2 regions of the Devosia sp. MDV22-iso42 genome follow, and region 2 is predicted to be linked to the other one. Evidence: riboswitches for the same ligand, from Rfam matches in the RefSeq annotation. Region 2 holds a riboswitch; the other holds the start of a gene.
The links. A riboswitch is a leader RNA that binds a small molecule or an ion and turns the genes downstream of it on or off. The one in region 2 is predicted to bind thiamine pyrophosphate.

Region 1 (14,526 bases), on a different contig from region 2:
GCCGAGCGGCGGACCTCCATCGCCACCATGCGCAGCCTGGGCGCCACCAGCGCCCGCATCATGGTGCATTTCCTCACCCAGATCTTGGTCTTGTCGCTGGCCGGCGTGCTGCTGGGCGTGCTGCTGGGCGCCACCACCAGCCTGTTGGCGCTGCCCGTCCTGTCGGGCATGCTGGCCATCGATCTGCCGCCGACCCTCGATGGCCGATCCCTGCTGATCGCCGCGGGCTTTGGCCTGCTGATCGGCTTTGCCTTCGCCTTGCTGCCGCTGCGTAGTGCGCAAAAGCTCAAGCCGGCCGAGCTGTTTCGCGCCCCCGCCGGCACCGACACACCCATGGGCTGGCGTGACCTGGCCCAGTGGCGCACCGCCGTGCCGCTGGCTGCAGCACTGGCGGCCATTGCCATTCTGGCCGTCTTTACTACAGGCTCGCCTCTGCTCGTGCTGTGGTATGCGGCGGGCGCCGCGCTGGCCTTCGGCCTGCTGCGTCTGGCCGCCTGGCTGCTGCAGGCCGGCTTGCGCCGACTCCCGCCGCTGCCCCATGCCACGCTGCGCCAGGCCATCAAGGCAATTCACCGTCCCGGTGCGGCGGCGCCGGTCGTGGTGCTGTCGCTCGGCCTGGGCTTGGCGCTCCTGCTGATGATCACGCTGCTCGACCAGAACCTGCGCGCCCAGATCGATGGCGCCGTCGCCGACGATGCCCCGGCCTTCGTGCTGCTCGACATGCCCCGCGAGCAACTTCCGCTGGTCGAGGCTTTCGCCGCGGCCGATCCCGGTATCGAAACCCTCGCGACCATCCCCATGCTGCGCGGCACCATCGAGTCGATCAAGGGAACGCCGACGGCCGAGCTCGGCCCGGTGCCCGACGACATCGCCGACCTCTTCGAGGGCGATACGGCCCTGAGCTGGGCCCGCACCCTGCCGGAGGGATCCACCGTTACCGACGGCGCCTGGTGGGCCGAGGACTATGCCGGTCCGCCGCTGGTCTCGCTCAGTACCGAATTGCGCGAACCGCTCGGCCTGTCGGTGGGGGACGAGCTGTCGATCAGCATTGCCGGTCGGCCGCTCGAGGTCACCATTGCCAGTTTCCGCGCCATAGACTGGCGCGCGGGCGGGCTGAACTTCCGCCTGCTGTTCTCCCCTGGCGTGGTCGAAAGCGCGCCGCAGACCATCATGGGCAGCATTGACGTCGTCGACGGCGCGGCGCCAGCGGTGGAGAGCCGGCTGAGCCGGGCCTTCCCGACGCTGAGCTTTCTGCCCGTGGGCGACGCGCTCGACCGCATCGACGACATCCTGTCCAGCCTCGCCAATGCCGTTGCCCTGGTCGGCAGCCTCGCTGTGGTATCGGGCGTGCTGGTCCTGGCCGGCGCCATGACCGTCGGTCGCCGGCAGCGCGAGGCCGATGCCGTGGTCATGAAGGTGCTGGGTGCGACGCGTCGCGACGTCGTCGTTGCCTTCCTTGTCGAGTATGGCGCGCTCGGCCTGCTCGCCGCCATCATGGGCGCCGCCCTGGGCATGTCAGCGGCCTGGGCCATTCTGACCTTTGTCATGGACATTCCCTTTGTGCCCAATCTGCTGACCGTGGCGGCCGTCGTTGTCGGCGCCGTTGTGGCCACCATCGCCACCGGTGTGGTGACGACGTGGTCGGCCATGTCGGTGCGGCCTGCCCGCCAGCTGCGCGCAGACGCCGCTTAGCGGTCAGGCCCACCTGTGGTTCAGGGCGCGTTGCCGAGATAGTCATTGGAATAATAGGCGGTGACATCCGGCATGGCCGTCAGGGGTGCGCCATTGCCGCCCTTGAGCATGCCGGCCTCGAAGACAAACTTGCCGACCGCCGCCATCTTGGCTGGATCGATCCTGCCCACCGCGCCATCAATGCCCTGCAGATAGTGGCCGTCGATGAGCGCCTGCAGCGATGCCCGCACGAAGTCGCGGTCGAGCAGCGCGTCGTCATTGGCGGAAACGAGGATATCGGCCGCCTCGTCGGGATGGGCAATGGCGTATTCATAGCCGCGCCGGCTGGCCGCGATAAAGGCCCTGGCCGTCTCGGGATGTTCCGCCAGATAGGCGCCGCTGGTGCCGATGAAATTGGTATGCTGGTCCGGTATCCCGTAATCGGCATAGCGGAAGGCGCGTTGCGCCGGCCCGTCGCGCTCGGCCTTGACGCCCTCCCAGGTGTAAACTTCAAGGGTGAAGTCGACCGCACCATTGGCCAGCGCCTCATAGGCCGAAGTGCCCAGGGTAACGGTCTCGAACGCGCCGACCCCGCCATCATGGCGGATCATCGTGCCGATCAGCGCATTTTCCCAGTCGCTGCCGAAGCCTGCATAGATCTTGCCGTCGAGGTCGCGCGGACGCTGGATGTCCTGCCGGTCGGCCTTGAACACCAGCCGGCCGGTTTCGGTCTGGACCAGGGCATAGGTGGCGACAAGGTCGGCCCCGGCAGTGCGCTGGGTCAACAGGCTTATCGAGCCCAGAATACCGAAATCGGCGACATGGTTGGCCACCAGCGTGCCGGCAGACGTATCCGAATAGGGCAGGATCTGCACATCAAGCCCGGCCTCGTCGTAAAAGCCCTTGGCCTGGGCGACGAAGAGCCCGATATGGTTGGTATTGGGTGTCCAGTCGAGCGCCATGGTTAGAGGCGTGGGCTGGGCCACAGCCGGTGCGGTGGCAAGGCTGGCCGCCAGGCCCAGGGCCAAAAGCGTGCGGATCATCGGCATGGTTCTTCCTCCGGATAAAACAGGGTTTGCAAAATATCGGCCTCAATCGCCGCAAGCGCAGGCGAACCAATCGCGGGCCGCGGGTGGGGCAGCGGCACAATGAACTGGCGGGCGATACGGGCGGGGCGCTGCGACAGCACATAGATGCGGTCCGACAGCAGCACTGCCTCGCGCACATCGTGGGTGATGAGCAGCACGGTCCAGCGATGCCGTTCCCACATGCCGGCCAGCCAGCGCTGCATCTGCGCCCGGGTCAGGGCATCAAGGGCGCCGAAGGGCTCATCGAGCAGCAGCATCGGCCGCTGCTGCACCGTCGTGCGCAGCAGGGCGGCCCGCTGCCGCATGCCACCGGACAGCTGCGCCGGATAATGGTTCTCAAAGCCCGCCAGACCGAACTCGGCCAGGAGCGGCGTGACCCTGGCCCGCGCCGCCCGACGGTTCATGCCCTGCACCTGCAGGCCCAGCGTGGCATTGTCGATGATCCGGCGCCACGGCATCAGCGCATCGCCCTGGGGCATGAAGGCAAAGGGATGGCGCGATGGCGACAGCGGCGCGCCGTCGACCAGGATCTGTCCGGCATCGGCGATGAGGGCACCGGTGAGCAGCTGCAGGATCGTCGACTTGCCCGCCCCTGACGGGCCCAGGATCGAGACGAACTCGCCCGGCTGCACGGATAGGCTGATATCGGCCAGCACATCGACAGCGCCAAAGCCCTTGCGCAAATTGACCAGTTGCAGACGCGGCGGGCTCATGGGCGCGAGCCCGGCAGCCGGGTCCAGGGCATGGCGGCGCGTTGCACCAGCACGGTGGCGCCAAACAGCGCCAGGGTCAGCGTCGAGCTGACCAGCACCGCCGCCAGCACCAGGTCGGGCCGAAAATTGTTCTTGGCGTTGAGGATGTAGATGCCCAGGCCCTGCGCCGCCCCGGCATATTCGGCAAAGATCGCCGCGACCACGGCATAGGTGATCGAGATGCGCAGGCCGGCAAAGAAATAGGGCAGGGCCGATGGCAGTCTCGCCATCATGAAGATGCGCCGGCGCGAGGCGCCCATCGAGGCCAGCAGCGTGGTGATTTCGCGCTCGGTGGCGTCGTAGCCCTGGACCAGGGCCACCAGCATGGGAAAGAAGGTCACCAGCGCCACCAGCACGATCTTGGGCGTCAGCCCGAAGCCGAACCACAGCACGATGAGCGGCGCGATCGCCACCAGCGGCAGGGTCTGGGTAATGATCAACACCGGAAACAGCGCCCGTCGCAGCGGCCGGTAGAAGTCGATCAGCACCGAAAACACAAAGGCTGCGGTCAGCGACGCGGCAAAGCCGAACAGCGTGGCCTGCAGCGTCGCCAGGCTGTGACGCGCCAGGGCGTCCCGCTGCGCGAAGGCATGGCTGAGGATGCGCGACGGGGCGGGCAGGGCGGTCGGCGAAATCCCCGACAGCTGTACATAGGCCTCCCAGGCCAGGATCAGCGCGGAAACCGAGGCCACGGCAGGGCCGGCGTGATGGCAAAGGCGCGCGAGCACGCGCAGCAAGGCGGATGGACCCGACATGGCTTGACCTCTGCGCTCAGTGCGCGCTGGGGCTGTTGGCCGAAACCGTCAGATCGATCGTGACATGCCCCTGCGGTGGCCCGAAGCGGCAGAAGGCCTGCTCCAGCGCGGCGAACAGGGCACCGGTATCGCCATTGAGCTTGGTGGCGAAATGCTTGGACGTCTCGAAAGTCCCCGACTGCTTGAGGAAATCGGTGCAGCCGTAGATTTCCGCCATGTGGTCGCCCTGGCCCATCACATAGAGCGACAGCTGGGCAACCGAGAAAACGCCCATATCGGGAGCGCTGCGCACCGCCGCCAGCGCCGTGGCCTGCCGCTCGGCCAGCGGCGCAACCGGGCCGTCAAAATGGCCGGACTGGCAGATGGCCTCGTCCGGCTCGCCGGGACAGCCGCGCGAGATGGTGGCGGACAGCACGCAGTGCACGCCGGTTCCGGCCGCAGCGCTGAACAGGTCACGCATGGCCGGGAACAGCACCTCGGGCGGACCCACCAACAGCGTCGAGACATCGTCGGTCTCGATGCGCAGCCTGTCGCGATAGGGATCGAGCCCGCCCAAGGCGCTGGTAATGACGCCGACAAAATCGTCGGTCATGGGATAAAGAGAAATCTGTGCGCCAGAAAACATCAACCGCCTCGCTCCGCTGGTATTACCCAGATCAGCTATAGGGTCCGAAGGCTTCCCGCCCTCATCTCAGCCCCGACCTACGGAGCACCCCTGTGGATGAGCCACCATAGGCGCTTCTTACCGGACTACGCAAGTCACTCCTGCATCGAGTTCCGACTGAAAGTGCCACGGGCCTTTTCCGGGAAGCTCTGCTGTGCCTGTAGGCCCGACATGGCGAGTCCGCCTACCGCGCTGACCACCTCGGTTGACCTTGTGATGGAGCGGCTGAGACAGAAGAATATATGCCTCTCGGCGACTCGATTGGCGGCGTGATGGCTCAATCCATCGCATGGACGAGCTGACCCCATGAAATGCCCCTCCAGCCAACGAAATCAATGCTGCCTGGCACAGGCGCCCGAGCATGACTGTGTCGTAGATGTCTTCAGCCTTGGCGAAGCGAGCAAGCCTGAACCGCATCGCCGCTTGTTGCGCGCCCGGTCGGCTGGTCAACTGAACCGGCCCGACATCGTCGCCATACTGTCATCTTGTCTGCCTAGGACGACGCCATGACCACGATCATCCTCGACGACCTGGGCAAGACTTTTGATGGCGTGCCGGCCATCCAGCCCACCAACCTGGCCCTGGAATCCGGTTCCTTCACTGCCCTGCTCGGCCCATCCGGCTGCGGCAAGACCACCTTGCTGCGGCTGATTGCCGGTTTCGAACGGCCGAGCACCGGCACGATCCAGCTCGGCCATCGTCTGGTGGCCGGTCCCCATGTAAGCGTGCCACCCGAACGGCGTAGCCTGGGCATCGTGTTCCAGTCCTATGCCTTGTGGCCGCATATGGATGTGGCCGCCAATGTCGCCTATCCGCTGCTGGCGCGGGGCGTGGCCAAGGCGGAAATCGCCATGCGGGTGGCCAGGGCACTGGCCATGGTATCGCTTACCGGGCTGGGGTCGCGCAGTGTCGACGCCCTGTCGGGTGGGCAGCGGCAGCGGGTGGCTCTGGCCCGGTGTCTGGTAACAGGCACCGACATAATCCTCCTCGACGAACCCCTGGCCAATCTCGACGTGCATCTCCGCGCGGAAATGCTGGATGTCTTCGCCCGCCTGCACCGCGATACCGGCGCGACCATCGTCTTCGTCACGCATGACCAGGCCGAAGCGCTGGCGCTGGCCGATCGCATTGTCGTTCTGGACAGGGGCACAGTGCAGCAATCCGGGGCGCCCGAGCAGATTTATGCCGAACCGGCCAATGCCATGGTTGCCGGCTTTGTGGGGCGGGGGGTCATTGTGCGAGGCCTATATTCCGATGGGCAGGTGACCTTCGCTGGCCAGGCCGTGCCGACCCGTGGCCAGGCCGGCAGCGCGACGCCCATGCTCCTGTTGCGGCCAGAGCATCTGACGCTGGCCAAGACCGGCATTGCCGCCACCATTGCCACCACGCGCTATACCGGTGCCGCCTATGACGCCACGGCCAGGCTGGCGAGCGGCGAGACCCTGCTGCTGTCGACGCCGCAGCGCATGGCTCCCGGCGCCCGGGTCCATCTGGCCGTCAGCGACGCCTGGATCGTGCCGGGCTGATCAGCGCCAGGGCAGCACGCCGGCGGGCAGCATGCGGCCGAGACGATCGAGCGCGGCCAGGAGCGCGACAACCACCACCAGGGTGACGATGGCCACGGCCGATGCCTGCGGCGACAGGCCCGATTCTTCGAGACTGAACAGGATCACGCCGATGGTCTCGTTGCGGCTCGACCACAGGAGGGCGGAGACGGTCAGCTCGTTGAAGGCGCTCATGAACACCAGCAGGGCCCCGGCAAAGGCAGCGGGTGCGGCCAGTGGCGCGGTGATGGTCAGCAGGCGCCGCAGCGGGCCGGCTCCGGCGGCGGCGGCGGCTTCACCAAGCTCGGGTGCCAACTGGTCGAGCGCCGCCTCGACGGGCTTCAGCGCCAGAGCGGCAAAGCGCATGAGATAGGCGACGAGGATGATCCACGGCGTGGCGTAGAGGCTGCCCAGCAGGGGCAGCGGTCGCAGGAACAGCAGGATGCAGGCGATGGCCAGCACGATGCCGGGCAGCGCATAGGGCAGCTCGAGCAGGCCATGCGCCACCCTGCCGAAGCGATGCGGCAGGCGGCTCAGGCCCAGCGCCAGCGGCACGGCCAGCAGGGCCAGGATGGCGGCGGCCAGCAGCGACAGGTAAGTGGAGTTGACGAAGGCGCGGACGGTGGAGGCCTGCCGGACCAGGACTTCGACATAGTTGTCGAGCGTCAGCGTGGCCAGCGACAGCGGCACGCCATAGGCCGGCACGAGCGAGGTGGCGAGCAGGGCCGCCGCCGGCAGGATCAGCACCGCCGTCAGCAGCAGCAGGCCCGCCACGGCAACCGGCCAGCGCAATGGTCCAAGCGAAAACCGCATCGGCGCGCCGCGCGTCAGCGCGAAGCGCACGCGGCGCAACGCCAGGCCCTGGGCGACAATGCCGGCAAGGGCGATCAGACAGATCAGCAGGGACAGGCCGGCCACCTGTGGCAGGACGCTGGGGCCATTGCTGGACAGCTGCTGGTAGATCAGCGTTGCCAGCGTCAGAAAGTTCTCGGGCATGCCCAGCAGCGCCGGAATGCCGAAATTGCCGACGCCGGACACGAATGCCAGGGCGGTTGCGGCGATCAGGTACGGCCACAGCAGCGGCAGCACGACACCTGTCACCACGCGCACCGGCCCCATCCCCGCAGCACGCGCCGCTTCCACATAGTCGCGCGGCAGCAGCACCAGGCCGGCGCGCAAGGTGATGAACACGATGGGCGCATGCTGCACACCGAACAGCAGGATGATGCCGTTGCGACCCAGCAGCGGATTGGCCGTGCCGGGCGGCGGCGCGAGGCCAATGGCGCCCAGCAGGGCGCTGGATGGTCCCAGAAGATGCATCCAGGCCAGCGCCATGACCTGGGGCGCGATCATCAGCGGCAGGATGAGCAGGAAGCCCTGCAACTGGCGCAGCGGCATGTCGGTGGCAGCGACCAGAAAGGCGAAGGGCGCGCCGATCAGTAGCGCCAGCAGGGCACCGAACAGGGCGGTGTCGAGCGTATTGAAGATAGCGCGTTGCGTGGCGCCCCGCGCCACCCGGCTGAGCAACAGGCTCGCGTCGAACTGGCCATCGACGAACAACGCTGTCAGGACCAGCCGGCCGATGGGCAGCACGGCGATCAGTCCGACGGCACAGAGGGTGAGAACGGCAGGCAGCAGCCATGCCGCTCTCCTGATGCGGCCGTCCGGATCCAGCAAGGGAGGAACCGTCCCGGTCGGCCGCATCAATGGTGTGTCTGGCGTCACGCCGGCTTACTGGCCGAAGATCTCGCCGAACTGCTCCTTGTTGGCAGTCTCGTTGGCCAGGGCCGCGGCAGCGTCATAGGGCAGCACCTTGATATCGGTGCGCGCCGGATAGCCTGCGGGCAGGGCAATACCGTCGCGCGCCGGGATATAGCCCTGGCTCGATGCCAGCTGCTGGCCTTCTTCCGAGATCAGGAAATCGATGAACAGCTTGGCATTGTCCGGATTGGGCGCCGACGCCAGGATCGCGGCCGGCTCGGTCACTGCAGATACCCCTTCGGTGGGGAAGACGAAGGCGACGGGCGCGCCCTTGGCCGCTTCGCGGATCGGCAAGAAGTCGACGATCATGCCATAGAGCTTTTCGCCGCCGGCCACCGCCGTCAGAATGTCGCCATTGCCGCCAGCCGCCTGGGCCCCATTGGCGGCGAGCGCTGTATAGAAGTCCCAGCCTTCGGCCAGATTGTCGGTCAGGGTCACGGTGTGGATCAGCGCCGCGCCCGAGGTCAGCGGGCTGGGCATGGCAACCTGGTCCTTGGCTTCCGGCTTGGTGAGGTCAAGCCAGCTCGCCGGCACCATGGTGGCAGCGGTATTGTAGACGATGCCGGTGGTGATCAGCTTGGTCGAGAAATAGGCGCCATCCTCGTCATAGAGGCTGGCATCGAGGCCGGTCGTGTCGGCTTCGGGGAAGTTGAGCAGCAGGCCCTCGGCCTTGAGTCCTTCCATGGTCACGACGTCGGCGATCAGCAGCACGTCGGCCTGCGGCGCACCGGCTTCGACTTCGGCGCGGAATTTTGCCATGATCTTTGGCGTGCCGTCGCGCACCCACTCCACACTAATGCCGGGATATTTCGCCATGAAGGCGTCGGCCGTCTGTTGTGCATCGGTATTGGGCTGGCTGGTATAAAGCACCAATTTGCCCTCCTGCGCGAGGGCCGGGGAAAGGGTGGCGGCCAGCATCAGGCCAGCGGTGAGAAGGGTGCGCATCAGCAACTCCTGTGCTGCCGCGGGGAAGTCCAGCGGTGCAGGGGCTTTAGCCGGACTGTTTGACAACGCGGTGACAAGCCGCGGCGATATGGGGCGCGGGGCCGAGGCGTCGCGCGCTTGCCCTTGATCAGGGTTCGGCGGTTGCAGCCCTCGTTCAGCAGCGGGCCATAACTCTGGGCAAAGGCACGGCGCGGGAGCAGACCATGTTCGGCCGTCCGTATGTGACAACCGGGTCCGGTACGGACGGTTACTGCTCGGTGGGCCCCGCGACCACTGAAGTCCGGTGCAGCACCGCGCGCCAGCCCCGAAAGGCCGCTGACAGCGAAGGGTGGCTGCCTCGTCGAGCGAAGGTGAGCGAGTGGGTCAGCCGATGGTCAGCTTGTGCTTTGCGGCAAGGCCCTGCAGCCATTCGACATCGTCGCCCGAGAGGGTGTCGATGAGCCCGGCCCGCAGATAGTTCACCAGCGCCGGCGTCCAGCCCAGGCCGGCCCGGTCAATCCGTTCGAGGGCCTGTGGACTATAGGCATGGCAGCGGATGGCGATACCGGCATCGTGCAGCGCAGCCGCATCGTCGGCATGGAAGGCTGACAGGTCGATGCAGAGTTCGTCGAGGTCAGCCGCGCGGGCGACGGCCACCGGATCGGCATAGCGCTCATGCACGATGCCGCCGGTGCGGATGCCCGGGATCGCCGCCTTGATGGCTTTGAGATGGGCGTGATCGAACGAGATCATCATCACGCGGCCCAGATCGGCAGGGTCGCTCAGGGCGGCCTCGAGCGCGATGTCATAGGCATCAAGGTGCAACTTCTCCTTCACCTCGATTTCCAGAACCAGGTCCAGTTCATGGGCGAGGTCGAGCACGGCGCGCAGCGTCGGCACAGGCTCGCCGGCATAGCGCGGATCGAACCAGGCGCCGGCATCGAGCGCGGCGATCTCGGCTGCGCTCAGGTCCTTGACGGCGCCCGATCCATTGGTGGTCCTATCGACCAGAAGATCGTGCAGCACGACGATCTGGTGGTCGGCAGTCAGGACAGTATCGATTTCCATGCTGCTGGCGCCGTGGCTATGCGCGGCGCGCAAGGCCGCCAGGGTGTTTTCCGGGGCTGCCAGGCTATGGCCGCGATGGCCGCACAACCGGATGAAGCCGGTATCCTTGAAGAGAAAGCTTTGCGACATGATGGGTCCTTTGGGTTCAGAGTTTGCCCATGCCTGCCGCCATGACATCGTCCTTGGCGAGGCGTTGGGCGAGAATGAAGATCAGCAGCATGGGCAGGAGCAGGATGAAGGTAACGACAGCGGCGGTCGGCAGCACAAGCGCCTCGCCGCCCAGATAGCTCCACAGCTGGGTGGCCAGGGTCCGCACCTTGGGGGCGCCCACCATGAAGCTTTTTTCGAACTCCTCGAAGGAGGCAATGAAGGTCAACAGCCCTCCTGCGGCAAACCCGGGCCAGGCCAGCGGCAGGGCAATCCGGGTCACCGCGACGAAGGGCGTCGCCCCCAGGCTGCGGGCGGCATAGATCAGCTCATTGGGAATACCCTCGAGCGTGGCGGTGAGGATGCGGATCATGAAGGGCAGGGTGCCCACGATCTGCACCAGGATGACGCCCAGCACCGTACCGGCGAGCCCGAAGCGGAAGAAAATCTCCCCCAGGCTGACGGCGACCACGATGCCCGGAACAATCACCGGCGCCAGCACGAAGACCTCGACCAGCCGCTTGAGCCGAAAGGGGAACTGGGCCAGCGCCCAGGCGGTGGGGAAGGCCAGCGCGCCCGTCACGGCGGTGACGATGATGGAAATCAAGAGGCTGATCCCCGCCGCCGGGAGGATATAGCGGTCGGCCAGCACTTCCTGCCAGGCCGAGAGCGAAAACGAGCGCGGAATGATGTCGGGCGGAAACCAGCCCACTGCAGGATCATAGAAAGCCCAGAGCGCCACGATGGCGATGGGAAAGAACAGGGTCAGCGCCAGATAGCCATAGAGACTGAGTCCAACCAGGCCCTGTCCGCGCGCCGGTTTTTGCCGGACCATCACGCGACCCCTTTGGTGGAGCGCCCGGACGAGCCGATAATGGCATAGTAGGCGAGCAGGACGGCAACGGCCATGATGCTGAGCAGCGTCCCCATGGCGTAGACCATAGGCCAGTTTCCCTTCTGGAAGCCTTCGGCGAACATGTGCACGCTCAGCGGCAGTGGATAGGCGGGCCCTAGCAGGCTGGGAATGACATAGGAGCCGAGCGAGCCGATGAAGCTGAGCAACACAGCCGCAGTGATGCCCGGCTGCGCGAGGGGGAGTTGGACACGCCAGAGGATGGTCAACTGCCCGGCGCCGAGGGTGCGGGCCGCCGCCAGCACGTCCTTGCTGATGGCCGCCATGGCGCCGGTAATGATCAGCGTCATGAAGGGGATGGTTTTCCAGGCCGAACCGACAATGGCGCCGAGCCCCAGCGGATCGCGCACCAGGCGCGGCATGGGCAGGCCGAGCGGCGTGATCAGGCGCTCTGCCATGCCGCCGCGATCGAGCACGATCATCACGAGAAATCCGGCCACGATGCCCGGCACCACCAGCGGGATCTTGTACAGCGTGCCGAACAGCGTGCGCGAACGCTCATTGGCCTGCATCAGGGCCGAGAGCGGCAGGGCAACCGCGAGACTGAGCAGGGTCGGTGCCACGCCCAGCCAGAGCGAGAAGGCCAGCCCGTCCATATAGACCGGATTGGCGAACACGGCCTGCCAGGTGACCAGGCTCAGGGTCGGCGCACCCTCGGCCTGACTGGTAAAACTGCCATAGACGACCCGCAGCAGCGGCAGGCCGAATAGGGCGATCAGATAGCCGAGCCCGGGCAGCAGGCACAGCAGCAGCGTCGACAGGCGGACCTCTCTGTCCATCATCACACTGCCTCCCGGCTGGGGGCGTAGCGGCGCAGCAGGTGCAGGCGTGGCGGCGCGACGAGGCGGACCTTCTGTCCCCGGGGCAGGATGGGGCTGCCGCCGCCCGAGGCGATCGAGCGGAAGGTCTGGCCGGCGGCCGCAATCCAGTAATGGGTGGCGGCGCCCATGAACATCGACTGCTCGATGACACCGTGTTCGTCGCTCTCGACCGGCTCGACCTGCAGATCCTCGGGGCGAATGGCAACGCCCTCGACATCACTGGCATCGGGGTTTTCCAAAGGGCGCACGTCGCCCCAGGGCAGTAGGCAACTGCCCTGGTCGATCTGCGCTTCGATCACATTGGTCATGCCGAGAAACTCGGCGGTGAAGCGATATGTTGGCCGGCGATAGAGGTCGATTGGTGCGCCGCGCTCGACGATTTCGCCCTCCTTCATCACCACGATCTCGTCGCCCAGCGCCATGGCTTCGGACTGGTCATGGGTGACATAGACGGACGTGATGCCGAGCTTGCGCTGCAGCGCCCGCAGGTCCTCGCGCAGACTGTCGCGCAGCTTGGCGTCCAGATTGCTCAACGGCTCGTCAAACAGCAGCACATCCGGCTCGATGACGATCGCCCGCGCCACCGCGACGCGCTGCTGCTGGCCGCCCGAGAGCTGCTTGGGCAGCCGATCGGCATAGTCGCCCAGGCCGACCGTCTGCAGCGCTGCGGTAACCCGGCGCTCGATCTCCTGGCGCGCGACCCGCCGCATTTCCAGCCCGAAGGCGACATTGCGCGCCACGCTGAGATGAGGAAACAGCGCATAGGTCTGGAACACCAGGCCGAAATTGCGCTTTTCGGGCGCCACATCGTCGATGCGCCGCTCGTTGAGCCAGATGCCGCCCGCGCTGGGGTCGGAAATCCCGGCAATGGTCCGCAGCAGCGTGGTTTTGCCGCAACCCGACGGGCCGAGCAGGACCACGAGATGGCCCGCCGGGATCTCGAGATCGATGCCCTTGAGCACGAGATTGCTGCCAAACTGCTTGGTGAGTTGGCGGATGGACAGTGAGGCCCGCATGATGCTCCCTTTCATGGCGGTGGCGCCACACGGCGCCACCGCCACTGTCGCTGGCTGTTACTGACGCAGGACATTGGCCGTGAAATAGGCCGACAGCTGCGCACCGAGTTTGGAGGGCATGCCGATCCGGGCGCGGCCGGCATACTGATCGGTCGGGATCAGCCGGGCGACCTGCTCGGGAGTGAAGGCGGCGGCGGGATCGAGATCGGTGCGGGCCGAGCGCGAGCCGTTGATCTGCAGCTTCTGCAGCTGCACGTCACTGCTGACAAGGAAGTCGAGCAGCAGCAGGCCCGCGGCGGGATGAGCGCCACCAACGGGCAGCATCAGCCCGTCGCCGCCACCAACCTGGCCTTCTTCCAGCAGCTGCTGGCGCACGGTCGGTGGCAGGAGTCCGCGGCCGATGAAGTCATAGGCCATGTCTTCCCAGGCAGTGCCGATGGCCCCGGCGCCATTGGCGATCAGGTTGAGCGTGTCGGCATTGCCATTGGTCAGCTCGACCACGGGCAGCAGCGCCGCGTAATAGTCCCAGACCGGCGTCATGCAGTCGCTGGCGGCAAAGGCGTCGGCCTCCTGCTCGGTGATGGCCCAGTTGACGAAGTTGGCCCGGCACGCATCGCCAGCCACCTTGGCCAGCGCGAGCGACTGCATGAAGCCGCTGCCCGAACCGCCACCGGTCGGCGAGGTGACGATGAACTTGCCCGGATTGGCCGTGGCCCAGTCGAGCAGGTCGTCAAAAGTGGTCGGCACCGAGGCTTCGTCGACAACGCGGGTGTCGTAGACGATCGCGGTCTGGTTGCGATGGAACGGCAGGAAGATACCGCCATGGTCGACGCCGCTGGTCACAGTGGCAATATCGGGATTGAGCGCGGCGCCATTGGGCAGCAGGGTGTGCAGCGGCAGGTTGGCGATGACGCCTTCGCCGCTCAGCAGGGGCAGGCTGCCCGAGCTGACAAAGTAGGCGTCGGCGGGCGCCGCCGCACCGGAATTATGCGCGGCGATCAGCTGCTGGTTGGCAGCGGCGCCCTCGCCGCGGATATAGTCGACGGTGATGCCGTATTCTGCTTCGAATTGCGGGATCAGCGTCTCGGAAAACAGCGGGCCGAAGCTGTCGGTGAAGTCGTAGAAGGTCAGGCTGCCCTCTTCTTTTGCCAAGGGAACGATGACATCATAGAAGTTGTCTGCCGTCAGGGTGGCGAGGTCGAATCCGGGATCGGTGTTGAAACTGCCCGCGCCGACGGGCTCCACGGCGAAAGCGGTGGTGCTCATCAGCAGGGTGATAGACGCCGTAATCAAGGCTTTCATGTTGTCGTCTCCACGTTGAGGGAAGGCATGCGATCACTCGCAAAATCTCCGGCACTCCGTTGCTCATTTTCCCGATGAAGCGGAGTGCCGGAAAACAGGT
Region 2 (14,526 bases):
TGAGTCAGTGCTGCCATGAATCCACCTGCAAGGGGACTGGCTGCAATCTCGCGTTTTGACCGCAAAGCTGACTGACCGCTAACGGCCCCGATGAAGACGTTCGTCATTCTTTAGCCTTCTCAGCAAGGTAGTGTTTCAAGCGTGGGCGATGCATGGGCCTACCTTTTGCTGCTCGCCCCGCCCGACCGCCGATCAGCTGTGCAGCACACAGCCAGTGCTCGATCTTCGTCTGAGCCTTTGCAAGCCATCGGTGGTCATCGACAACACCCTGAACCGGCAGTTCGACGTCGCTGCACCCGATACCGCCTGGGTGACCGACATTACCTACATCAAGACCATGGGGGGCTTTGCATATCTGGCCGTGGTCATCGACCTGTTCTCGCGCCGCGTCATCGGCTGGTCATTGCAAAGCCGGCAGAGCAGCGAAGTCGTTCTGCAAGCGCTTCACATGGCGGTCCGGCGCGGCAAGCCCCAGAACACACGGTGCTGGTCCACTCTGACCAGGCTCCCAATTCACCAGCATGGACTGGGCCAGCTTCCTGCGACACCATAATCTGGTTCACTCCATGAGCCGGCGCAGAAACTGCCACGACAACGCCGTGGTCGAGAGCTTCTTTAATTTGCTCAAGCGCGAGCGCATCAGACGACGCACCTATCGAACCCGGGACGACGCCCGACAGGATGCGTTCGACTACATCGAGATGTGCTGCAATCCGACCCGCAAGCACGTCCGCAACGGCATGCTATCGCCCGTCGAGTTCGAGAAACGGCACCAAATCTAACCCCGAGGGTGTCTACAGAACGCGGGGCTATTCACTCCGCAGTTGTCGAAACCATACATAACCCGCTTCCAACAACTGAACGATCGGGTTCAGCACTCCAATTGGTGAACCGAATTTCGGGTTATCTCATTGGGAAGTCGGTGCTTGGCGCCTCGTTATGTGTTTCCCGAAACAGTCTTTTGAGTCCCCCCGCACCGGTCTCGCGACAAAAACGGCCATTGACGGGTCACGGGTTCAGGCGTATCTGCAGCCTCAGGACATCTCGCCCTAACGCGAGACGCATAGACCTGGGAGGGTCGCTGAAGATGGCTCCAATGCCCCTGACCGCGCCGGCGGTAAAACCGGCCAATCCAAATTTTTCCTCGGGCCCCTGTGCCAAGCGTCCTGGCTGGACGGTTGAAGCGCTGGCCAATGCGCTGGTTGGTCGCTCGCACCGCTCCAAGCCGGGCAAGGCGCGCATCCAGCAGGCCATCGACCTGACGCGGCAACTGCTCGAAGTGCCCGCCGATTACCGCATCGGCATTGTCCCCGCCTCCGATACCGGCGCCGTCGAAATGGCCATGTGGTCCATGCTGGGCGCGCGCGGCGTCGACATGCTGGCCTGGGAGAGCTTTGGCGAGGGCTGGGTCACCGATGTGGCCAAGCAACTCAAGCTCGACGATGTCCGCATCATCAAGGCGCCCTATGGCGAACTGCCCGACCTCAACCAGGTCGATACCGACCGCGACGTGGTCTTCACCTGGAACGGCACCACTTCGGGCGTGCGCGTGCCCGATGCCGACTGGATCAAGGCTGATCGTCAGGGCCTGACCATTTGCGACGCCACCTCGGCCGCCTTTGCGCAAAAGCTCGATTTCGCCAAGCTCGACGTCGTCACCTTCTCCTGGCAGAAGGCGCTGGGTGGCGAAGCCGCCCATGGCGTGCTGATCCTGTCGCCGCGGGCCGTCGAACGGCTCGAAAGCTTCAAGCCCGACCGGCCCCTGCCCAAGATTTTCCGCCTGACCAAGGCCGGCAAGCTGCTCGAGGAAGTCTTCGAAGCCGCCACCATCAATACGCCCTCGATGATCTGCATCGAAGACGCGATCGACGCCATGCAGTGGGGCCTCGATCTGGGCGGACTCAGCGGCATGCAGGCCCGGGCCGATGCCAATTTCAAGGTGCTGGCCGACTGGGTCGCCAAGACCGACTGGGTCGATTTCCTGGCCAAGGACGCGGCCAATCGCTCCAATACCTCGGTGTGTCTGTCGATCGTGGATCCGGCCATCGCGGCGCTGGATGACGCGGCGCAGGCCGCCTTTGCCAAGGCCATGGTGTCCCGGCTCGACAAGGCCGCCGTCGCCTATGATATCGGCGCCTATAAGGACGCCCCTTCAGGCCTGCGCATCTGGGCCGGCTGCACCGTGGAGACGGCGGACCTTGCCGCGCTCGTGCCGTGGCTGGACTTTGCCTTTGCCGAGGAAAAGGCCGCGCTCGACAAGGCCGCTGCCTGAGCCCCTCCCGACGGCGCGCGCGACGCGCCGTCCCTGCACCCCATCATTCATTCATCCACCGCCTGGCGGTGTGACGATATCAAGGAGGGCGTAATGCCCAAGGTTCTCGTTTCCGACAAGCTCAGCATGGCCGCCGTCCAGATCTTCAAGGACAATGGCGTCGAGGTCGACTATCTGCCCGATCTGGGCAAGGACAAGGAAAAGCTGCTCGAAGTCATCGGGCAATATGATGGCCTGGCCATCCGTTCGGCCACCAAGGTGACCGAAAAGATCCTGGCCGCCGCGACCAATCTCAAGGTCATCGGCCGCGCCGGCATCGGCGTCGACAATGTCGACATTCCCGCCGCCACCAAGAAGGGCGTCATCGTGATGAATACGCCCTTCGGCAATTCCATCACCACGGCCGAGCATGCCATTGCCATGATGATGGCGCTGGCGCGCCAGCTGCCCGAGGCCGATGCCTCGACCCGCGCCGGCAAGTGGGAAAAGAACCGCTTCATGGGCGTCGAGGTTACCAGCAAGGTGCTCGGTCTCATCGGGGCGGGCAATATCGGCTCGATCGTTGCCGACCGCGCCCAGGGTCTCAAGATGAAGGTCGTGGCCTTCGACCCCTTCCTGACGCCGGAGCGGGCGCTGGAGATCGGCGTCGAAAAGGTCACGCTGGACGAGCTGCTGGCCCGCGCCGATTTCATCACGCTGCACACCCCGCTGATCGACGCGACGCGCAATATCATCAATGCCGAAGCGCTGGCCAAGACCAAGAAGGGCGTGCGCATCATCAACTGCGCCCGTGGCGGGCTGATCGACGAGGCCGCGCTTTACGATGCGCTCAAGTCCGGCCAGGTGGCCGGCGCGGCGCTCGACGTGTTCCTCGAAGAGCCCGCGACCGCCAATCCGCTGTTCGAGTTGGCCAATGTCATTGCCACGCCCCATCTTGGCGCCTCGACCAGCGAAGCGCAGGAAAATGTGGCGCTGCAGGTGGCCGAGCAGATTTCGGCCTATCTCAATGCCGGCGAGATCACCAATGCGCTCAACTTCCCGTCCATCTCGGCCGAGGAAGCCCCACGCCTGACGCCGTTCATCAAGCTGGCCGAAATGCTGGGCTCGTTTGCCGGGCAGCTGACCGAAACGGCGATCATGGGCATCAAGATCGAATTTGAGGGCGATGTCGCCTCGATGAATACCCGCCCCATGGTGGCCTCGGCCGTCTATGGAGTGATGCGACCGATGATGCCGGACGTGAACATGGTGTCGGCGCCGCAGATCGCCAAGGAACGCGGTATCGGCGTTGAAGTGGTGACGCGCGAGCAGCAGGGCGCCTATGAGAACTATATCCGGCTGACGGTGGTGACCGAACGGCAGGAGCGGGCGGTGGCCGGCACGGTGTTTGCCAGCGGCAAGCCGCGCATCATCCAGGTCAAGAACATCAATATGGAAGCCGAGCTGACGCCCTCTATGCTCTATGTCACCAATGAGGACAAGCCGGGCCATATCGGCCGCCTCGGCACCCTGCTGGGGACGCTCGGCATCAATATCGCCAACTTCAACCTCGGTCGTGCCGAAGCTGGCGCCGACGCCATTGCGCTGGTGTCGATCGACGGGGCCCTCGACGAGGCGCAACTGGGCCAGATCGCGGCGCTCGAAGGCGTCAAGCAGGCCAAATCGCTGCGCTTCTAGGCATTAGCGCCTTGCAAGATTAGGGGGGTCGGCGCGCTGCGCCGGCCCTTTTTTTGCTGGCGACCGGCATGCAACTTATCCATTTTATCCCCGGGCCAGAAACCGCGCATACTTCTCCCATTCCCGCCACACACGCGGCCCCGACGCTGGGCCGGGCGGGGAGGATCGGATGGAGAGGGCGCTCTCCTGCGTGGGCAGAAGCGTGGCAGCCGGACCTGCAACATCGGTACCGCCTGATACCAGACCCCCTAAGCAAGCCGATACCGTGATGGGCGGCCCCTGGCTCCCCGAGTTTGTACACTGGCTTGAGTCAGAGGCCGCCCATTACCCGTGACACCGCAAGCGCAAGCCGGGCGGCGTTTCGGCACGTCGGGTGCGTGGGGTCGGAGCGTGCTAGCGCCGGCGGCGGGCGGCCCATTCGGCCATGGCGATGCCGGCAATGATGATGGCGGCGGCGAGGTAATGATAAAGTTCGAGCCGCTCGCCCAGAATGAGCACCGAGCCCAGCGCGCCAAAGACCGGGATCAGGTTGTGGCTGGGCGCGGCGCGGTTGGGCCCGACCAGTTCGACCCCCCGGGCATAGGCGATCTGGCTGAACATGGAAGGGAAGATCATCACATAGACCAGCACGACCCAGACCGTGGGCGACATGGCGGGGATGCTGGCAAAGGCGGTGATGCCCGGGCCGAACAGCTGCAGCATGACCAAGCCGGTGATCGCGGCGCCGGTAAAGGCGACGGCCATGAAACTCATCATGTGCACCTGGGGCCGGAACCGCAAGGCGAGCGTATAGGCGGTATAGGTCAGGCAGGCGAGCAGGACGAAACCGTCGCCGATATTGATATCGAGCGTGAGGATGCGGCGCAGGTCGCCATGGGTGGCGGTGAGCATGACGCCCGTGATGGCGATCAGCACGCCGACCACCTGCAGAATGGTGGCGCGGACGCGGAAGACGATGAAATTGGCCGCCAGAATCATCATGGGCAGGGCGCCCGTTTCGATCGAGGAATTGACCGCCGTGGTGGTGGTCAGCCCCATATAGAGCAGCACATTGTAGAGCGCATAGCCCAGCGCGCCATAGGCCATCAGCAGCGGCCAGGTGCGGCGGATCACCGGCCAGTCGGCCGCCAGGAAGCGCCAGGAAAACGGCAGGATGAACAGCGTGGCGCCCACGCAGCGGGCCGAAAGCAGCAGAAACGGGTCGATTTCGCCCACCACCAGCTTGGCGGCGACCACATTGCCACCCCAGAACAGCGGCGCCAGAATCAGCAGGAGATAGGGTTGATCGAGCAGTTTGGCGGAAATGCCGCGATTTTGGTGATCCAGCGGCTTTGTCATCGGGACCCGGGTGATGTAAGGACAGTCGGACTTAGCAGTTATTCGGCCCCGTTGAAACGTCAACACCATGGGTCGGGAAGACAGTGGTCCAATTTTGTTGAGGCGCGACAGGCATGTCGGGCCCTTGGTGTCACGCCGATCCTGGAGATGGAATTTCATGGCTAATGTGGTTGTCGTCGGCTCGCAGTGGGGCGACGAGGGCAAGGGCAAGATCGTGGACTGGCTCAGCGAGCGCGCCGATGTGGTGGTGCGCTACCAGGGCGGCCACAATGCCGGCCATACGCTGGTCATCGACGGGGTGAGCTACAAGCTGGCTCTGCTGCCGTCCGGTCTCGTCCAGGGCAAGCTTTCGGTCATCGGCAATGGCGTGGTGGTGGATCCGCACCATTTCGTCGGCGAGCTGGAAAAGCTGCGCGCCCAGGGCGTGGTCATCACCCCCGAAATCCTGCGCATTGCCGACAATGCGCCGCTGATCCTATCGCTGCATCGCGAGCTGGACGCCATCCGCGAGGATTCCAATTCGGGGCTCAAGATCGGCACCACCAAGCGCGGTATCGGCCCGGCCTATGAAGACAAGGTGGGCCGCCGCGCCATTCGCCTCGTCGATCTGAGCGAACCCGATACGCTGATGGTCAAGATCGAACGCCTGCTGACCCATCACAACGCGCTGCGCCGCGGCATGGGGCTGGTCGAGATCGAAGCCCAGAAGATCTTTGACGAGCTGACGGCGGTGGCCGCCGATATCCTGCCCTTCATGGACCAGGTGTGGAAGGTGCTGGACGACAAACGCAAGGCCGGTGCCCGCATCCTGTTCGAGGGCGCCCAGGGGGCGCTGCTCGACAATGATCACGGCACCTATCCCTTCGTGACCTCGTCCAACACCGTTGCCGGGCAGGCTGCGGCCGGTTCGGGCCTTGGCCCCACGGCCATCGGCTATGTGCTGGGCATCACCAAGGCCTATACGACCCGCGTCGGCGAAGGCCCGTTCCCCTGCGAGCTGGACGACGAGATCGGCCGGCACCTGGCAGTGGTCGGGCGCGAAGTGGGCGTCAATACCGGGCGGCCGCGGCGCTGCGGCTGGTTCGACGCCGTGCTGGTGCGCCAGACCGTCAAGACCAGCGGCATTACCGGCATCGCGCTGACCAAGCTCGATATCCTGGATGGTCTGAAAGAGATCAAGGTCTGCGTCGGCTATGAGCTGGACGGATCACGGATTGATTATCTGCCTGCCTCAATGGGGGCACAAGCGCGGGTTAAGCCGATCTACGAGACGCTGGAAGGCTGGTCGGAGACCACGGCTGGCGCCCGTAGCTGGGCGCAGTTGCCGGCCCAGGCGATCAAATATGTGCGGTTCATCGAGGAGCAGATCGGGGCGCCGGTGGCCATGCTGTCGACGAGCCCGGAACGGCTCGATACCATCCTTGTCGTTGACCCGTTCCAAGACTGAGTTTTTTTGTTACAACACGTCGCAGACATCGTGAGTATCAAGTAACCAATGGCGGACTACAAAGAGCTGTTGCGCCGGGCAATCTCGGCGCTGCCGGAGAATAACGGGGCCGCCCGCCGCGCGGTCTATGAGAAGGCGCGTTCGGCCCTTGTCGGGCAGTTGCGGGCTATTTCTCCACCGCTGCCGGCGCGCGACATTACCCAGCACAGGCTGCAGCTCGAAGATTGCATTCGCCAGGTCGAGCAGGAGGCCAGCGAGGCCGTCATCACGCTGGGACGCGAGGGAATGCCCGCGACGCGGGCTTTTGAGCCGCGACCGGCCGAGGTCAAGCCGGCCGAGAGCAAGCCAGCCGAGGTTCTGGAGGTTGTTGCAGAGCCAGTAGCCCAGCCAGCCGCCAACGAGGTGTCCAAGGCGCCGCTGCCGCCGACGGAACACGCCGCGAAATCGACCGCCAACATGTCGATCGAGGAGATCATTGCCGAAGCCGCCGCGACCGGTGGCACCTCGATGATCCAGGTCCCGGTGGTCAACAAGCCGATACCGGGCAGCGAATCAGCTGTCCTGCCGTCGCGGTCAGAGCCGGTCCGCGCCGCGCCGATGGGGCCGGTCCCCACGACGCGCCCGCCGGAATCCCTGATCCTGCCGGTTACGAGCGACAAGCGCCCGACGCCGCCGGTGGCGGCCAATTCGCCCGGCGAGAGCTATCGGCCTGGCGGTCGCCAGGAACCCGTGCTGAGCGGGGCACAGGTCGCCGTGCGCCAGCAGACTGCCCCCGTCAGCGTGACTGCCGTGCAGCCGGCGCTGTCGGCCGTACGCGAAGTCGAGCTTGAAACCGTCGAGCCGGATGCCAGCGAGGCCGAGGGCGCCATTGAACGGGCGATCGAGACGCTCGATCGCGAAGCGCGCGGCGAGAGCAGTGCGGACAGCCCGGAATCCGCCCAGACGGTGGCAGAACGCATGTTTGCGCCGCCGCGTGGCAGCGCCGACGATGGCGATGACAGCGGCTTTGTCTCTTCGCCCACAGCAGGGCGGTCAGGCTCGGGGCTGACGATATTCCTTGTCGTGTTTGCCATCCTGCTGGCCGGCGTCGGTGGTGCCGGCTTCTGGGCCTGGCGCGAAGGCTATATCGATCTCGACCAGATGTTTGGCCAGGCACAGCCCGTGGTGGCCGAAACGGCCGATTCTGCTGTGCCGGGAACACCCACGCTCGATCCCGTGCAACAGCCCGGAACTGCGGCTGATCCGGTTGCCGCGCCTGGCAATACCGCGACAGCGCCGGTGGCCGAGCCGGCCAATACGCTCGAGGGGCTCGAGGCCGATGACCGCCTCGACCCGACGCCGCAGCCGGTGGTGCCGACCGGCAACGAGACCGTGCTGCCGCCGCTTGCCGATGCCGGTGCCGACGCCAAGGGCGAGGAACGCCTGCCGGGGCAGGACGCCAGCACCATTGCCGCCAATGATCCAAGCGCCTCGGTCGACCCGGCCGTCCTAGCGGGCAGCCAGTCGCTGCTGCTCGAGGCCAGCGCCACCGGCACCACCGGTGCGGTGCCATTCTCGGGCACGGTGGAGTGGCGCGAAGGCGTGGACGAACTGGGCCTGCCGACCCTGATCGGCCATGCCAGCATTCCGGCGCGCAATCTGGGGGTCGATGTGACGATCCGCAAGAATTCCGATCCCAGCCTGCCGGCCAGCCACCTGATGGAAGTCGACTTCCAAGTCTCGGACACCTTTATCGGTGGCACCGTGGCCAATCTGCCGGGCGTGCTGCTCAAGGATCAGGAACTGGTGCCGGGCACGCCGCTGGTGGGCGCTTCGGCGCGCGTGGTGGGCAATTCGTTCCTGTTCGCGCTTAGTGCCACGCCAGCCGATGCCACGACCAATACCGACCTGCTGGAAAACCGGAAGTGGATGGATTTGGCCGTGGTCTATGGCACCGGCCGCAATGCCATCATCACCCTCGAAAAGGACGATGACGCGCAGGCCCTGTTCGGCAAGGTCTTTACCGCCTGGGCGGAGTGAGGGCGCGCTAGGCGGGTTCCAGTCGCCGCTCGACCAGGCGGAAGCGCCGGTTGGCGAGGCTGGCAACGTCATCGGCGTGATGGCTGACCAGGATGGTGTGCCAGCCATGGCGCAGGGTTAGGGTGCGGACGAGGTCGCGCACGGTGCCACGGGTCTCGTCATCGAGCGCCGAGAACGGTTCGTCGAGCAAGAGCACTGGCCGATTGCGCAGCAGCGTCCGGGCCAGAGCCACGCGCTGCTTCTGCCCACCCGACAGCGTGGCGGTAATCTGGCCTTCGGTGCCCTCCAGCCCCACTTCGGCCAGCGCTTGGGCAATCCTGTCGTGTGCTTCTGCCCTTGGCGTGCTTGCGGGCAAGCCCAGCCGGACATTGCTGTCGGTGCGCAAGTGCTCGAACAGGCTTTCCGACTGCAGCAGCAGGGAAACCGGCCGCGCCTCAGGTGGCAGGGGCAGCAGGTCGATGCCGTCCAGCGTCAGGCTGCCAGACAGTGGTTGCAGAAATCCGGCTATCAAATCGAGCAGGGTGGATTTGCCCGAGCCGCTGATGCCCGAGACGGCGGTGATCTCGCCCGGATTGGCAGCAAAGCTGAACACATAGTGTGCTGCCTGGCCGGGATGGGCGAAGGTGAGCGCGTCAGCGAGCAGCATTGGCAATCCTTGAAAACAGTCTTGGCAGGCCGACAAAGGCGATGATGGTGCCGATCAGCAGGATGGCGGCAATGGCGGCAGCGTCATTGCTGCGATAGCTGCCCAGGGCGCGGAACATCATCAGGGGCAGGGTCTGGAAATCCTGGGTGCCGAACAGGGCAATGACGCCGAGGTCGCCCAGCGAGAAGCAGAAGGCCAGTGCCAACATGACGCCGATGTCTCGGCCGAGCAGCGGATATTCGACGCTGATGAACTGCCGCCAGCCGGAAAGACCGAGCGAGCGGATCAGCTTGCCGCGGGTACGAGCAATGGCCTCGAGCGGCGGGCCGAGCGTAGCCATGGCAAAGGGCAAAGCGAGCAGGCTGTTGGCGAGGATGACCACAAAGGGTGCCGCTGCCGTTGGCGAGACGCCCAGGCTACGCACCAGCAGAAAGAAGCCGAGCGACAGTACGACTGCCGGCACGGCCAGATAGGCAAAGACCGGCATGCCCAGCAGGGTGCGCCAGAGGCCGTGGGCGGTGGCGGCCCGGCCCAGGGCCAGCCCGAGGGCGAGGGCGAGCGTCAGAGCGGCCGAGGTCGTGCCGATGACGAGGCTGCTGAGCGCAGCCAGCCAGAAGGCAGGTCGCGCCATGAGGTTCCCCATGCCGGCGCCCAGTCCATCGAACAGAACGGAGGCCAGCGGCAGCACGAAGCCGATGCTGCAGGTCAGCAGGATCAGCGTCTGGAGGAGCCGGGCGACGGGGCGGTCGCGCCAGGTTGGCGCCACGGAGGCGCCGAAGCTGGTCGGGATCGGTGCCAGTGCAGAGGCGATCAGGATGACGCCCGAGCAGACGGCAATCTGGGTCAGGGCCAGGTGAACCGCGCCGGTCAGGTCGAAATCCTGGCGCACGGCGGCATAAATGGCGACCTCGATCGTCTGGTTCCCCGGACCGCCGCCCAGCAGTAGCACGATGGGAAAGCTGGTAAAGGCGAGCAGGAAGATGATGGCGGCAAGGCCGGGCATGGTGCCGCGCATGGCGGGCCAGTCGAGTATGGCAAAGCGCTGCCTTGCCGAAAGGCCCAGCGACTGGCCGGTCTTGAGGCGGCTGGCGGGAATGGCGTCTAGCCGGGCCAACAGGATGCGGGCGGCAAAGGCGCCGTCGAGAATCACATGGGCCAGCAGGATGCCGGAGAGGCCGAAGGCCGGATTTCCCAGCGGAAAGCCAAGCAGAGCCTGGCTGGCCTGGTTGATCCAGCCATTGCGGCCCCAGATGGCGAGCAGGCCAAAGGCCACCACCATGCCGGGGGTGACGATGGCCGAGGCGAACAGGCCGACCAGCAGATCGCGCCCCGGAAATCGCAGGCGATTGAGAGCCCAAGCCAGTGCCATGCCGACTGTCAGGGAGAGCATGGTGGTGAGGCCGGCCTGCAGTGTGGTCATGCGCAGCAGGTGGAGGATATCGATGCGCGAGGCGCTGCCCTCGCTGCCGGTGGCGGCAGCGAGGATTGCCCAGAGAACCAGGGTGATGAGCCCGACAATGGCCAGCGCCAGGCCCGTCGCGACGGCGATACGAGCGGGGCGAGCGGGCAGGGTCAGCATGGCGGGGCGGACCTACTGGACGGCGGTCAGCATTTCGTCGATCCAGGCCTTGGCATTGGCGTCGATTTCCGCATCGGTCAGGGTCAGCGTCGTGGCCGGCTGCGGGAGGGCCTTGAACACGGGATCGAGGCCGTCACCGAGATCGGTCACCGGCATCATCCAGTTGGTGGACGGAATGATCTTCTGCCCCTCGGCCGAGCTCAGATAGGCCAGGAACTGGCGGGCCAGTTCCTGATGCTTTGACGATTTGAGGATACCTGCCACTTCGGTCTGGGCCAGATGGCCTTCGTCGAACAGGGCGGCATGGATGGTGTCATCGTCTTCAGAAAGGATGTGGTAGGCTGGCGAGGTGGTGTAGCTCAGCGCCATATCGGCTTCGCCCGTCAAAAACAGGTTGTAACTCTCGCTCCACTCGCGGGTGATGGTCAGGATATGCGGCTTGAGGCCGGCCCAAATTTCGGGAGCGCGGTCGCCATAGGCGGCACGGATCCACAGCACCAGGCCCAGGCCGGGGGTGGCCGAACGCGGATCCTGGATGGCGATCTTGAAATCAGCCGGCAGGGCGATCAGTTCCTCGAAGGATTTTGGCGGCGTGGCGACGCTGTCGCTGTCATAGACAAAGGCAAAGTGGGCATAGTCGAAGGGCACGAACTGCGCGTCGGTCCAGGGTTCTGGCAGGGTGAGGCCGGAAAGGTCGAGGCCGTGATCGGCAAACAGGCCGGTAGCGCGGGCTTCGCCGGCAATGGCGGTGTCGAGGCCCACGATGAGGTCGGCCTCGGTGCTGTCGCCTTCGAGCTGGACGCGGCGCAGCGTGCCGATCGAGCTGTCGGCAGCGATCCATTCGACCGAGCAGCCAGCGCAAATGGCCTCGAAGCCCGCCTTCAGGGCCGGGCCGGGGCCCCATTCGGCAGCGAAGCCATCATAGGTGTAGATCTTGAGGACGGGCGCTTCCTGCGCCAAAACGGGGGTTGCAAACAGTCCGAATAGGACCGCAGCAACGAGACAGGTGGACTTGACCATGGGTCATTCCCTTCGTTGGTTGCGGTCATGAAGAAGGGGATGGTGTCAATGGCGGGACGTCGAGAGACGGCCTTGCCATCTCGAACTTCCTCCGCCAGCATGACCTGGTTCAGGTTCAATGGGTAACTCTCAGCTCCGGAAAACTCCGGAACACCCCAGCGAGACACCCCACACTTAATGAGAGCTTTGTGACAGTGCAAGAGACTTCCGCGCGCCCCACGGACCGCGAGATCATCCGCTTTGAGCGGCCCATGGCCATCGTTGGCGGCGGTTTCGTTGACCCGGAACTGCTGCGCGAACTGGCGGGACGGGGCGTGGCGCTGGTCGGGGCGGATGGCGGTGGAGACGCCATTGGCGTAGCCGGCCTCGTGCCCGAACTGATCGTGGGCGACCTCGATTCGCTCAGCGATCGGGCTGCGTGGGAAGCTCGGACACGAGTCATCCACATCCCCGAGCAGACCACTACCGATTTCCAGAAGGCGCTGCATTCGACCGAGGCGCCGGTGACCCTGGCGCTCGGGATGACGGGCAAAAGGCTCGACCACACGCTGGCCGCCTTGAGCGCGGTGCTGCAATATGCGCCGCAGCGCCGGCTGGTGCTGGTCGATGAAGTCGATGTCGCGCTGGCTGTGATCGGACCAATCGGATTTGCCGCGGGCGCGGGGGAACGGGTGTCGATCCATCCGCTGGTGCCGGTCAGTTTTCGCACCTCACGCGGCTTGCGCTATCCGCTTGATGGATTGCAGCTGGAGCCCGGCGGGCTATTGGGCACCTCCAATGAAGGTACGGGCGGGTGGGTCGAGATCGTGCCGATGGATGGCACGCCCTGGCTTTTGATCCTGGGCAAGGAAAGGCTGTGGGATCTGGTGGCAGCCTGAGGCCAAGGCCGCACAACGCAAAAAGGCCCGCGCAAGCGGGCCTTTGATGCTGGTTCGATCAGGCCTTACTGCGTGCGGAACCGCAAACGGCCGATCTCGTCATATTCCGACTGCTCGATCTTGAGCTGCTCGGCGGCCTCGCGCTGGTGCTCACGCTGATCCAGCAGTTCGACCTTCTTGAGGTCTTCGAGGGCTTCGGCCAGCGCATCCTGCGCCGCTTCGAGCTTGCCGCGCATATCGCTGGCGGAAGCGAGCAGATTGTCGCGCCGGGCCAAGGCCGCCTTGGCAAAGGTGGAATAGGCAAAATGGGCGATGTCGGAGATGCCGGTCTTGGTGTGCTCGATATCGATCTGCTGGTCGAGTTCGGACGCCATGCGCTCGAAGTCATTGACCATCATTTCAATCTGCGCCACCTGGCGTCGCTTCTCGTCCACCTGAAACTTCTTGAGCCGTATGAGGCTCTCACTGCGCGATTTCAAGACTTGTACTCCTTACACACCAAGTCAGTTCCGGGGCCAATACAGCGCCCCATCAGTCTGCCGCGCCCGCTTCGGCGATAATGGCCTCAAGCATCGAATAGCCTTCGGCAACTGTCGTCGTCTCTTCCCGGTCCTGGCTCAGAAAAGCTTCCAGGGCCGGATAGATAGCGATTGCGCGGTCCACTTTCGGATCTGACCCTTTCCGGTAAGCCCCCAGCCGGATCAGTTCCTCCATGTCGGCATAGATCGACATGAGTTCGCGTGCCTTGGCCAGGACCGGTCTGAACTCGACCGGGACACACCCTGGCATGGTGCGCGAGATGGACCGGAGCACGTTGACCGCCGGGTAACGTCCCCGTTCGGCGATCCCGCGCTCCATTACGATGTGCCCATCGAGAATGCCGCGAACGGCATCGGCGATCGGCTCATTGTGATCATCACCTTCAACTAAAACGGTAAATAGACCGGTAACAGAACCGGTGGTTGGCGTGCCCGGACCGGCCCTTTCCAACAATCGTGGCAATTCGGTGAACACGGTGGGCGGATAGCCCTTGGCCGTGGGCGGTTCGCCAATGGCCAGGCCGATCTCGCGCTGCGCCATGGCAAAACGGGTGAGGCTATCCATCATGCAGAGGACGCGCTTGCCCTGGTCGCGGAAATATTCCGACAGGGTCAGGCTCATATAGGCCGCCTGCCGCCGCATCAGGGCGGCTTCATCGGAGGTGGCGACCACCACCACGGCATGGGCGAGGCCCTCCTCGCCCAGATACTCCTGGATGAATTCGTGCACTTCGCGGCCGCGCTCACCGATCAGGCCAATGATGGCCACGTCCACATTGGTATTGCGCGCCAGCATGGACATCAGCACGGACTTGCCGACGCCGGACCCGGCAAAGATGCCCAGGCGCTGGCCCTCGCACACCGTGGTGAAGGTATTGAGACAACGCACGCCCAGATCGAGCGGGTCGCCGACGCGGACCCGGTCATGGGCGAGCAGCGGATTCTGCCGCAGCGGATAGGCAATGGCGCCGCGACGCAGGGGGCCCTTGCCGTCGATGGGCTCGCCATTGGCGTTGATGACTCGCCCCAGCCAGGCTTCGGAGGGAAAGGCGGCGCCGTCATTGCGCTGGAAGATGGCCTTGCAGCCGAGCCGGACGCCGGAGAGCTGGCC

Region 1: another riboswitch for thiamine pyrophosphate. It lies ahead of AC4NN3_RS05395 (YkoF family thiamine/hydroxymethylpyrimidine-binding protein); the one in region 2 lies ahead of thiB (thiamine ABC transporter substrate binding subunit).

The regions. Positions count from the first base shown of each region.
Region 1 covers NZ_JBZVWR010000006.1:760,055-774,580, reverse strand. Annotated here, with positions in the region: gene AC4NN3_RS05415 (ABC transporter permease) at 1-1,692, shown strand, start outside; gene AC4NN3_RS05410 (ABC transporter substrate-binding protein) at 1,713-2,720, opposite strand; gene AC4NN3_RS05405 (ABC transporter ATP-binding protein) at 2,711-3,472, opposite strand; gene AC4NN3_RS05400 (ABC transporter permease) at 3,469-4,266, opposite strand; gene AC4NN3_RS05395 (YkoF family thiamine/hydroxymethylpyrimidine-binding protein) at 4,283-4,891, opposite strand; TPP riboswitch at 4,882-4,993, opposite strand; gene AC4NN3_RS05390 (ABC transporter ATP-binding protein) at 5,437-6,456, shown strand; gene AC4NN3_RS05385 (ABC transporter permease) at 6,457-8,151, opposite strand; gene AC4NN3_RS05380 (ABC transporter substrate-binding protein) at 8,206-9,180, opposite strand; gene AC4NN3_RS05375 (glycerophosphodiester phosphodiesterase family protein) at 9,544-10,356, opposite strand; gene AC4NN3_RS05370 (ABC transporter permease) at 10,373-11,209, opposite strand; gene AC4NN3_RS05365 (ABC transporter permease) at 11,209-12,069, opposite strand; gene AC4NN3_RS05360 (ABC transporter ATP-binding protein) at 12,069-13,124, opposite strand; gene AC4NN3_RS05355 (ABC transporter substrate-binding protein) at 13,182-14,426, opposite strand; gene AC4NN3_RS05350 (inositol monophosphatase family protein) at 14,423-14,526, opposite strand, start outside.
Region 2 covers NZ_JBZVWR010000010.1:71,362-85,887, reverse strand. Annotated here, with positions in the region: partial or broken gene AC4NN3_RS12295 (IS3 family transposase) at 242-782, shown strand; gene AC4NN3_RS12290 (phosphoserine transaminase) at 1,097-2,272, shown strand; gene serA (phosphoglycerate dehydrogenase) at 2,366-3,949, shown strand; gene AC4NN3_RS12280 (DMT family transporter) at 4,343-5,287, opposite strand; gene AC4NN3_RS12275 (adenylosuccinate synthase) at 5,445-6,734, shown strand; gene AC4NN3_RS12270 (hypothetical protein) at 6,783-8,753, shown strand; gene AC4NN3_RS12265 (ATP-binding cassette domain-containing protein) at 8,761-9,399, opposite strand; gene AC4NN3_RS12260 (ABC transporter permease family protein) at 9,386-10,978, opposite strand; gene thiB (thiamine ABC transporter substrate binding subunit) at 10,991-11,998, opposite strand; TPP riboswitch at 12,066-12,166, opposite strand; gene AC4NN3_RS12250 (thiamine diphosphokinase) at 12,193-12,876, shown strand; gene fliJ (flagellar export protein FliJ) at 12,942-13,355, opposite strand; gene fliI (flagellar protein export ATPase FliI) at 13,408-14,526, opposite strand, start outside.